Regions from separate parts of the Rhodobacter sp. P1_C2 genome, predicted to be linked through region 1. Evidence: riboswitches for the same ligand, from Rfam matches in the RefSeq annotation. Region 1 holds a riboswitch; the other holds the start of a gene.

Region 1 (4,872 bases):
GGTCGCCTCGACCCCCTGTTCCTCCAGCAAGGCGGAAAGGGTCGTGGCCGTGGTGGTCAGGCTTTGGCCGTTGAGGTCAATGCGCATCGGCGCGCTCCTTGCAGATGAGGGTGGCCAGATCGCCGGCGAGGACGGGGGCCATCAGGAAGCCGTGGCGATACATGCCGTTGAGGTGGATGCGGTCGCCTTGGGCACGCAGGGCGGGGATATTGTCGGGGAAGGCGGGGCGCAGGCCCGCGCCGGTGGCGATCACTTCGGCCTCGGCAAAGCCGGGGTGGACGGTGAAGGCCGCCGACAGAAGCTCGACCACGGCGCGCACCGTGATGCCGCCCTTGCGCCCGCTTTCCACCATGGTCGCGCCGATCATGTAGCGGTGCTGTCCGCGCGGCACGATGTAGCAGGCAAAGCGCGGGTGGATGAGGCGGATCGGGCGGGTCAGGGTCACATCGGGGGCGGAAACCTCCACCATCTCGCCGCGCACCGGGCGCAGGTCGGGCAGCAGGTCCGCTGCGGCGATGCCACGGCAATCGACGATGCGGCCGAGGGGAGGACCGCTGCGAAAGCCAATCCCTCGCGCGATGAGGGTCTGGCGCAGATGGGCGAGGGCCGCGATGGGGTCCATATGCGCCTCGCTGCGAAAGAAAAGCCCGCGCTGGAAGCGGGCGGAGAGGTCAGGCTCCAGCGTGTCGGGGGTGACGGGTTCATGGCCCTTTGTGGCGCGGGCGAAGCGGTCCAGCTCGCCCTGATCGCGCGGGCTGGCCAGAACCAACGTGCCGCGCTGCACCACGCCGGGGACATGGGCCTGCCACCAGGCCAAGGCCGCCTGCCCGCGGGCCACGATGACCGGCGGCGCGCTTTCCCCCTCGCAGAAGGGGGCGAGCATGCCCCCGGCCAGATGGCTGGCCGGGGCGGGCGCGTCGGGCGGGGCGATGACCTCCACGGCAAGGCCCCGGTCGGCCAGGGCGGTGGCGGCGCAAAGCCCCGCCACGCCTTGCCCCAGAACCGAGATCATTCGGCCGGTTCCTCCACGCTCGCGGTGGGCAGGTACAATGCACCGCCCTCGCGGAACTTTTCCGCCATCCGCGCCATGCCGTCCTGCTTTTCCGCCTCGGCCCGGATGTCATGGCTGATCTTCATCGAGCAGAACTTCGGCCCGCACATCGAACAGAAATGCGCGACCTTGTGCGCCTCTTTCGGCATGGTCTCGTCATGCATGGCGCGGGCGGTGTCGGGGTCGAGGCCGAGGTTGAACTGATCCTCCCAGCGGAACTCGAACCGGGCCCGGGACAGCGCATCGTCGCGGGCTTGCGCGCCGGGGTGGCCCTTGGCCAGATCGGCGGCATGGGCGGCCAGCTTGTAGGTGATGACCCCGGTTTTCACATCGTTGCGGTCGGGCAGGCCAAGGTGTTCCTTGGGCGTGACATAGCAAAGCATCGCCGTGCCGAACCAGCCGATCATCGCGGCGCCAATCGCGCTCGTGATATGGTCATAGCCGGGCGCAATGTCGGTCGTCAGCGGCCCGAGCGTGTAGAAGGGCGCCTCGTGGCAATGCTTCAGCTGCTTGTCCATATTGGCCTTGATCTTGTGCATCGGCACATGGCCCGGCCCTTCGATCATCACCTGGCAATCTTTGGCCCAAGCGATCTTGGTCAGCTCACCCAGCGTCTCCAGCTCGGCAAACTGCGCCTGGTCGTTCGCATCGGCGATCGAACCGGGGCGCAGGCCATCGCCGAGCGAGAAGCTGACGTCATAGGCGCGCATGATGTCGCAGATCTCGTCAAAGCGTTCATAGAGAAAGCTTTCGCGGTGGTGATGCAGGCACCACTTCGCCATGATCGAGCCGCCACGGCTGACGATCCCCGTCACCCGCCGTGCCGTCATCGGGATCATGTGCAGGCGCACCCCGGCGTGGATGGTGAAATAATCCACCCCCTGTTCGGCCTGTTCGATCAGCGTGTCGCGGTAGATTTCCCAGGTCAGATCCTCGGCCACGCCACCGACCTTTTCCAGCGCCTGATAGAGCGGCACCGTGCCGATCGGCACCGGGGCGTTGCGGATGATCCAGTCGCGGATGTTGTGGATGTTGCGCCCGGTGGACAGGTCCATCACCGTGTCGGCGCCCCAGCGGATCGCCCAGACCATCTTTTCCACCTCCTCCTCCATCGAGGAGGTGACGGCGGAATTGCCGATGTTGGCGTTGATCTTCACCAGGAAATTGCGGCCGATGACCATCGGCTCCAGCTCGCGGTGGTTGATGTTGGCGGGGATGATGGCGCGGCCTTCGGCCACTTCGCGGCGGACGAATTCGGGGGTGACGAGGTCGGGCAGTTCGGCACCGAAGGCCTCGCCGTCGCGGGCATAGGCGGCGGAGCGGCCCTCGTTCTCGCGGATCGCCACGAATTCCATTTCCGGCGTGATGATCCCGGCGCGGGCATAGGCGAGTTGCGTCACGGCGCGACCTTCGGTGGCGCGCAGGGGTTCGCGCTGGTGCGGGAAGGCGGGGGTCAGCCTGGCGCCATCCACAAAGCCATTGTCGGCGGGCTGGACGGCGCGGGCCGGATAGGCCGCCACATCGCCGCGCCGCTGCAGCCAAAGGCCGCGGACGTCCGCCAGGCCCTTGGCGATCTCCACCGCAACGGCGGCATCGGTGTAAGGGCCTGAACTGTCATAGACATTCAGGGGCGCCTCCCCCGTCACGGCAATCTGGCGCAGCGGCACGCGGATGTCGTGCAACGTGCCTGCGATATGGATCTTGGACGAGGCGGGCAGGGCGCCGGTCGTGATCTGATGGGCTTCGGTCTGGGAAATGGTCTTGTTCATCTGGTCTCCTCTCGCGAAAAGACCCAAGTGAAACGAAGGCAGAAAGGGGCCATCAGGCCCGGCACGCGACTGCGCAAAGGGCCCAAGTGGCCCGAAAGGACCACCCCGTATGCGATAGGGGAGGGTTTGCCCTTCGGTCTTCCTACGCCAGTGTCAACTGGGTCAGGTTCAAAGGGTCGCTGCACCGGGGTTGCCCCCCATCAGCCTCTCAGTCCCTTGGGTGGGACTCCCCCGACGTGAGGCAAGGATATCCAAGCGCGCTGTGCCGTCAACAGGCAAGTTTGTGCGGCGGGCGGGGGCGGCTTTTGGTCAGGAAATCTTGGCCAGAAGCGCGCGGGCAGTTTCCTCGTCGGTCACCAGGACCGTCGCCAGGCGGGCGCGAATCATGCCGGCGATGGCATCGACCTTGCCCAGGCCGCCACCGACGCAGATCCGCTGCGGCACCCGCATCATCGTTTCGGCCGACATGGTGATGTGGCGGCTGTCGAATTCGGAGGTCACCAGCTGCCCCGAGATGTCGAAGAAATGCCCCGAGGCGAAGCCGACCGCCCCGAGATCGCGGTAGACCGCCAGCTGTTCGGGGGTCATGAAGCCGCCGGTCACCAGAAGCGTCTCGCCGGTCAGCTGCGTCACGCCGAACAGGATCGTCGTGCAATGGCCAAGAAGGTCGAAATGCTCGCGGATGGCGGGCTCGGCCATCAGGATATCCTTGACCGCGGGGCTGGAAACCACCCCCGGCGCATGCAGGTTGACGCAGCGCGCATTGAGCTTTTCGGCGATGTTCGAGGTGCAGAAGACCGGCGAAAAATCCATCGTCGCGGCCGAGCTTCCGGTCAGCTGCGCCACCGTGACATGCGGGCGGTGGAGCGGCGACAGCGCCTCGGACAGGGCGAGAACGGTGCGACCCCAGGCGACGCCGATGATCTCGTCCTCCTTGATCCGGCTTTCCAGCAGCCGGGCCCCCAGATGGCCGATCTGCTGCGACAGAGGTTGGGATGAGGCCCCGGTTGGCAGGAGGAAACACTCCTCCAGCCCGATCTTGTCGCGCAGTTCCAAGGCCAGATTGGCCCGCCCGATGCGCGAGGGGTCGATGGTGATCGTCACCACGCCCTCATCCCGCGCCTTCTGTAACAGGTTGAAAACAGAGGCGCGCGAGATGCCGAGCTGTTCGGCGATCTGCTCCTGCTTCAGGCCTTCCTCGTAATAAAGCCAGGCCGCCCACAGCACCTGATCGGTGCCGAATTGCATCGGCGGCACGCGGCGGGCGCTGGCTGATTTCGGCTCGGTCAGGGCAGTGGGCATCGCGGCTTTGGTCCTTGGCTCAGGGTGGTTCTGTCATCGCAGGAAACCGCGGACAAATCCAGCCGTTCTGCCGTTTGGCAAATTTCAACATAACATGAAAAACGCCATTGACATACGACAAGGTATGGTGAATTTTGCCATACATCGAGAGTCGAGATGCTTTGGGAGGAGCGCATGGACCACGAGGCAAGGGCGCAGAGCGCCGCTTCCAAAGGCAACTGGACCGCTCTGATCGATGAGGTCACCTCGGGCGCCTGGATCGACCCGGACACCGGAAAACCCGCCGATGTGCCCTTCAAGACCATCGTGATCCGCGACACGCTGGCCGGGGATGCGGCCGATCTTCTGGCGCGCACCATGCCCGCCGAAAGCTATGGCGTGGTCTGCGACGAGAACACGGTGGAGGTGATGGGCGCCGCGATTGCCGCGAAGATCGGCCCGAAGGCGCGGCTGATCGTGCTCGATCACCCGCATGCCGATGTGCAGACCGTGCGCGACCTGCAGGACCGCACCAGGGGGGTCGAGGCGCTGGTCGCGGTCGGCTCCGGCACGCTGAACGACCTGTGCAAATTCGCGACCTTCGGCGACGGGCGGTCCTATTCGGTCTTTGGCACCGCGCCGTCGATGAACGGCTATACCTCGTCCACCGCCTCGATCACGCTGGATTCGGGGTTGAAATCCACCCAGAACGCCCATGCCGCCAAGGGCGTCTTCATCGACGTGGCCGAGACCGCCCGCGCCCCGCAATAC
Region 2 (4,872 bases), 240 kb from region 1:
GCACCAACCAGCTCTTCAAGGGCATGGGCGGACCGGAGCATATCTACTCGATCCTCACCGGCTTCACCGGCGAGTCGAAGGACATCGCCGGCGTGACCTTCTACGGCAACAAGGCCTTCCCGGGTGGCTACATGGGCATGCCCGACACCGCCCTGGCGGCCGGTCAGGTCAAATACGCCGACGGCACCGAAGCGAGCCTGAGCCAGGAGGCGCAGGACGTCGCGGCCTTCCTGATGTGGGCCGCCGAGCCGAAGATGATGGTCCGCAAGGAATCCGGCTTCAAGGCCGTGCTGATCCTGGGTCTGTTGTCGGTGCTCCTCTACCTGACCAACAAGCGCCTGTGGTCCAAGGTCAAGGGCAAGAAGATCGCGCACTGATCTTCAACGCATTGAATGAAAAGGGCCCCGTCGCAGGACGGGGCCTTTTTCATGTGCCGAGATAGGCGCGCAAGGCCGGGGGCGGGGCGGCGAAAAGCGCCTCGGTCGCCACCGGGGCATCGGCCACTCCGTCATGGACCAGCACCACCTGATCGGCAAAGCGGCGGGCATCGGCGGGGTCGTGGGTGACCATGATCACCGTGGTCCCGGCCTCGGCGGCAAGATCGGCGACCAGCGCCAGAAGATCAGCCTTCAGCGCCGGGCCAAGGGCGGCAAAGGGTTCGTCCAGCAAGAGGATCGGCCGCGCCTGCAACAGAACGCGGGCAAGGGCCGCGCGGCCCTGTTGCCCGCCCGACAGATCGGCAGGCCGGCGCCCCTCCAGCCCGGCGAGGCCAAGGCGGGCCAGAACCTGCGCGATCCGGCTATGGTCGGCGGCGCTGAGCCTCATCCGCGGGTTCAGCGCGAGGCCGAGGTTTTGCGCCAGTGTCAGATGCGGGAACAGGTTCTGGTCCTGAAACAGGATCGAAACCGGCCGCTCTGCCGGGGGCAGGGGGGCCAGATCCTGACCCCGCCACAGAATGCGCCCAGCGGTTGGCGTGACAAAACCCGCAAGCCCCATCAGCAGCGTCGATTTCCCCGCCCCCGAGGCGCCGAGCAGGGCCAGCCTTTTGCCGGCCTGCAGGCTCCAGTCGGCGGAGAGGTGAAAGCTGCCCTGGGTCAGGGTCAGATGGTCAAGCTGCAGCACGGCGGCCTCCGAGGTCACACAGGGCGAAAAGGCCGAAGCTGAGGGCGACGAGGAGGAGCGCCGCGCCCGAGGCCTCCGCCATCCGGTAGGCCCCGGCGAGGCGCTGAACGACGAGGGGCAGCGTGGCCTGCCCCTCGCCGGCAAAGAGCGCGATCACGCCGAGATCGCCCATCGCCAGCGCCGCCGCCAGCCCGCTGCCAAGGCCAAGGGGGCGGGCCAGACGCGGCAGCACCAGCCAGCGCAGCGCCGCCCAGCCGCGCAGGCCCATCGCCTCCGCCAGGCGGCTGTAATCGGCCTGCAGCACCCGCACCTCGGGCAACAGCAGGCGGTAAAGGAAGGGCAGCGCCATCAGGGCATTGCTCAGGATGGTGACCGGCAGGGCCAGATCCTCGGGGCGGAAGAAGGGGCGGATCACCAGGAAAAGCCCGGTGCCAAGGACAAGGCCAGAGGCCGCCATCGGCAGCATCGCCGCCATCTCGATCCACCGCGCGCCTTGGGCATGGCGCGCCACCGCCAGCGTCAGGGTCAGCGCCGCGGTGGTGCAGAGCGTCGCCGAAGCCAGCGCCATCAGGATCGAGCGCAGCGCCGCCTGCCAGACCAGCGGGCCCAGATGCGCCAGCGCCGGCACCCCCTCCACCACGATCGCGGCGAGGGGGAGGACCAGCAGAAGGGCTGCAAAAGCGATGGCGAAACAATCGCTTGCCCGGCCCTTTGGCGCGCGGATCACAAGGGGGCGGTCCTGCCCGGCCCCGAGCGCCAGGGGCAAGGTGAAGCGCGCGGCCAGAAGTACGGCCCCGGCGCAGAGCGCGAATTGCACCGCCGCGAGCAAGGCTGCCTTGCCGGGGTCGAAGTCAAAGCGGAGGGCCTGGTAGATTGCAAGCTCCAGCGTCGTGGCCTTCGGGCCGCCGCCAAGCGTCAGCGCCACGACGAAAGAGGTGAGGCAGACCAGAAAGATCGCCAAAGCCGCGCCCGGCAGGACGGCGCGCAGCATGGGAAGCTCGATGTGGCGGAAGGGGGAGGGGAGGCCCAGGGTTTCGGCCAGGCGAAACCGCTCGGCCGGGATCGACTGCCAGCCGTTCAGCAGCATCCGTGTGGCGATCGGCAGGTTGAAGAAGACATGGGCCAGAACCACGCCTTTGAGGCCATAGATCGACAGGACCGGCAGGCCCAATGCCTGCAGAAGCTGGTTCAAGACGCCGCTGCGGCCATAGATGCTGAGGAGGCCCAGAACCGCCACCACCACGGGCAGCAGGAAGGGCGCGCCCATCAGCAGGATCAGAAGCTTGCGGCCCGGGAACCTGCGCCGCATCAGGGCGCGGGCGACGGGCACGGCGAGGAGGCAGGAAAACAGTGTGGAAAGAACGGCTTGCAGCAATGTGAAGCGGATCGCGGACCAATCGGCGGGCCGCAGGCTGGCGCCGGTGGACTGGCTTGCCAGCGCCAGTGCCGTTCCCAGCACCAGCGTGGCAATCAGGCCCGACAGCGCCGCTGCGCTTATTTGGACAGGGCGGTCTGCCATTCCTCCACCGCCGCCTGCCGCAGGCCTTCCGCCTCGGCCGGGGAAAAGAGCAGCGATTTCGCGGGCTTGATCAGCGTCTCATAGCCTGCGGGCAGGCCCGCGGCGGGGGTCTTGGCCGGGTACATCCAGTTGGTGGTGGGGATCACGGCCTGCGCCTCGTCGGCGGCGAGATAGGCGAGGAACTTGTCCGCCAGATCCTGCTGCTTGGAGGAGGCGAGTTTGCCGGCCACTTCGACCTGCATGTAATGGCCCTCGTCAAAGGCAGCGGCGGCCTTGCTGGCGTCCTTCTCGGCGATCAGGTGATAGGCGGGGGAGGTGGTGTAGGACAGGACCATGTCGGCCTCGCCCTTCAGGAACAGGCCGTAAGCCTCGTCCCAGCCGGGGGTGACGGTGACGATATTGTCGGCCAGATCCTTCCAGACTTGCGCCGCCTGATCGCCGTAAGCCGCCTTGACCCACATCACCAGACCGAGGCCGGGGGTGGAAGAGCGCGGGTCCTCGATCACGATCTTGAGGTTCGACGCGGCGAGATCCTTCAAGGATTTCGGCGGGTTGGCGACTTTGGTCTTGTCATAGACAAAGGCGAACCAGCCCCAGTCGAAGGGCTCGAAATTGGCGTCGGCATAGGGCACCGGCAGGTCATTCGGGGCCTGAGCGGCCAAGGGCGCGAAGAGGCCGGTGGCGCGGGCGGATTCGGTCAGGGTGGTGTCGAGGCCGAGGACGATGTCGGCCTCGGACTTGGCGCCCTCCATCTTCAGCCGCGACAGGACGGCGGCGCCGTCGCCGGCGGTGGTGTAATGGACGGTGCAGCCGCAGGTCGCCTCGAACCCCTTGGCGATGGCGGGGCCGGGGCCCCAGTCGGCGGCGAAGCTGTCATAGGTCAGGACGTTCAGAACGGGCGTGTCGGCCATGGCCATATGGCCAAGGGACAGGAACGCCAGTGCAAGATGGAAGCTTTTCATGGTCTCTCCATTTGCGACGGGCGGGAATGGAGCGGGCGAGCATCGCCGTTACCTTCCCTCCGCCGGTATGATCCGGGTCAGGTTCAACGGGTCCGCAAACTGCATCTCAGGCCAGAGGCCACCCCGAGGTATGCGTGAAAATAGGGCATCGGCGGGCAAGCGCAAGGACAAATGCCAAGGGCTTGAGAACGCAGAGTTAAGCTGCCAGAACCCCGGGCTGGACCGGGTCTTGCCCGCGTCTTCTTTCCGTCTTCCTTCCGTCTCTACGCGCGGTGGGGTCGGCGGATGTTAACCTTGTTTTGCGAATCGGGTCGGAGGTCGGAGAAAATGAACATGGTCCTGCGTATGGCGGCGTTTTGCCTGATGATCGGAACCGCTGCCGGGGCGGCGCAGGCGGAATGTGTGAACCTCCTGAGCTTCGCCAAGGGTGTCACGGTCAAGCTGACCGATGGCTCGGTCTGGACGGTGCGGCGCCAGGCGCATGAGGTGATAAGGCTGGAGCAGACCAATGCTGGCGGCAATTATGCCCGCTATGTCGAGGCGACCTATGGCATCTATCAGACCGAAAGCACGCGCAACGGCTCTGCGACGGTGTCGGAATATACCTATATCCGCCGGGTGCCCGAGCCGAAGCCGGCGATGGACTGGACCTCAGCCGTAAGGGCCACGACGACGAAGATCGGCGACAACAAGGCCGATGCCTGGCGCGAGAAGGTGCATGTGACGGCGGGCACTGTGGCCACGGTGAAGATCGGGTCCTGCCGCTATGCGGCGATGGGGCTGGATGTCGGGCATATCGGCGGGCCCTATCCGACGGTGCAGCATTTCACCTATTTCCCCGACCTGCGCTTTGGCATCCAGACAAGGATCACCTATCCGACCGATACGGTGAAGAAGGCGGCGATCGTCTCGATGAAGGCCGACTGAGCCCGGGCCCCGAATTTTCGACGAAAATTCTGTTGCAGCCGTCCGGATTGTCTTAAGGGGGTGCGGCAGACAGGAGATCGCCGATGAGCCTCAACACCTTTGGTCATGTGTTTCGTTTCACCACCTGGGGGGAAAGCCACGGCCCGGCCATCGGGGCCACGGTGGATGGCTGCCCGCCCGGCATCAGCTTGAGCGAGGCCGATCTGCAGCCCTGGCTGGATGCCAGGAAGCCCGGCACCTCGAAGTTCACCACCCAGCGCAAGGAGGATGACGCGGTGCGCATCCTGTCGGGCGTCTTCGAGGGGCGCACGACCGGCACGCCGATCCAGCTGATGATCGAGA

The links. A riboswitch is a leader RNA that binds a small molecule or an ion and turns the genes downstream of it on or off. The one in region 1 is predicted to bind thiamine pyrophosphate.
Region 2: another riboswitch for thiamine pyrophosphate. It lies ahead of thiB (thiamine ABC transporter substrate binding subunit); the one in region 1 lies ahead of thiC (phosphomethylpyrimidine synthase ThiC).

Annotation. Positions count from the first base shown of each region.
Region 1 covers NZ_JBFUAG010000001.1:83,704-88,575, forward strand. The annotation lists gene thiS (sulfur carrier protein ThiS) at 1-87, opposite strand, end outside; gene AC1DZT_RS00435 (FAD-dependent oxidoreductase) at 77-1,012, opposite strand; gene thiC (phosphomethylpyrimidine synthase ThiC) at 1,009-2,820, opposite strand; TPP riboswitch at 2,943-3,063, opposite strand; gene AC1DZT_RS00445 (sugar-binding transcriptional regulator) at 3,130-4,122, opposite strand; gene AC1DZT_RS00450 (iron-containing alcohol dehydrogenase) at 4,297-4,872, shown strand, end outside.
Region 2 covers NZ_JBFUAG010000001.1:324,051-328,922, forward strand. The annotation lists gene AC1DZT_RS01550 (cytochrome c1) at 1-377, shown strand, start outside; gene AC1DZT_RS01555 (thiamine ABC transporter ATP-binding protein) at 427-1,122, opposite strand; gene AC1DZT_RS01560 (thiamine/thiamine pyrophosphate ABC transporter permease ThiP) at 1,109-2,641, opposite strand; gene thiB (thiamine ABC transporter substrate binding subunit) at 2,617-3,603, opposite strand; TPP riboswitch at 3,641-3,739, opposite strand; gene AC1DZT_RS01570 (hypothetical protein) at 3,937-4,530, shown strand; gene aroC (chorismate synthase) at 4,614-4,872, shown strand, end outside.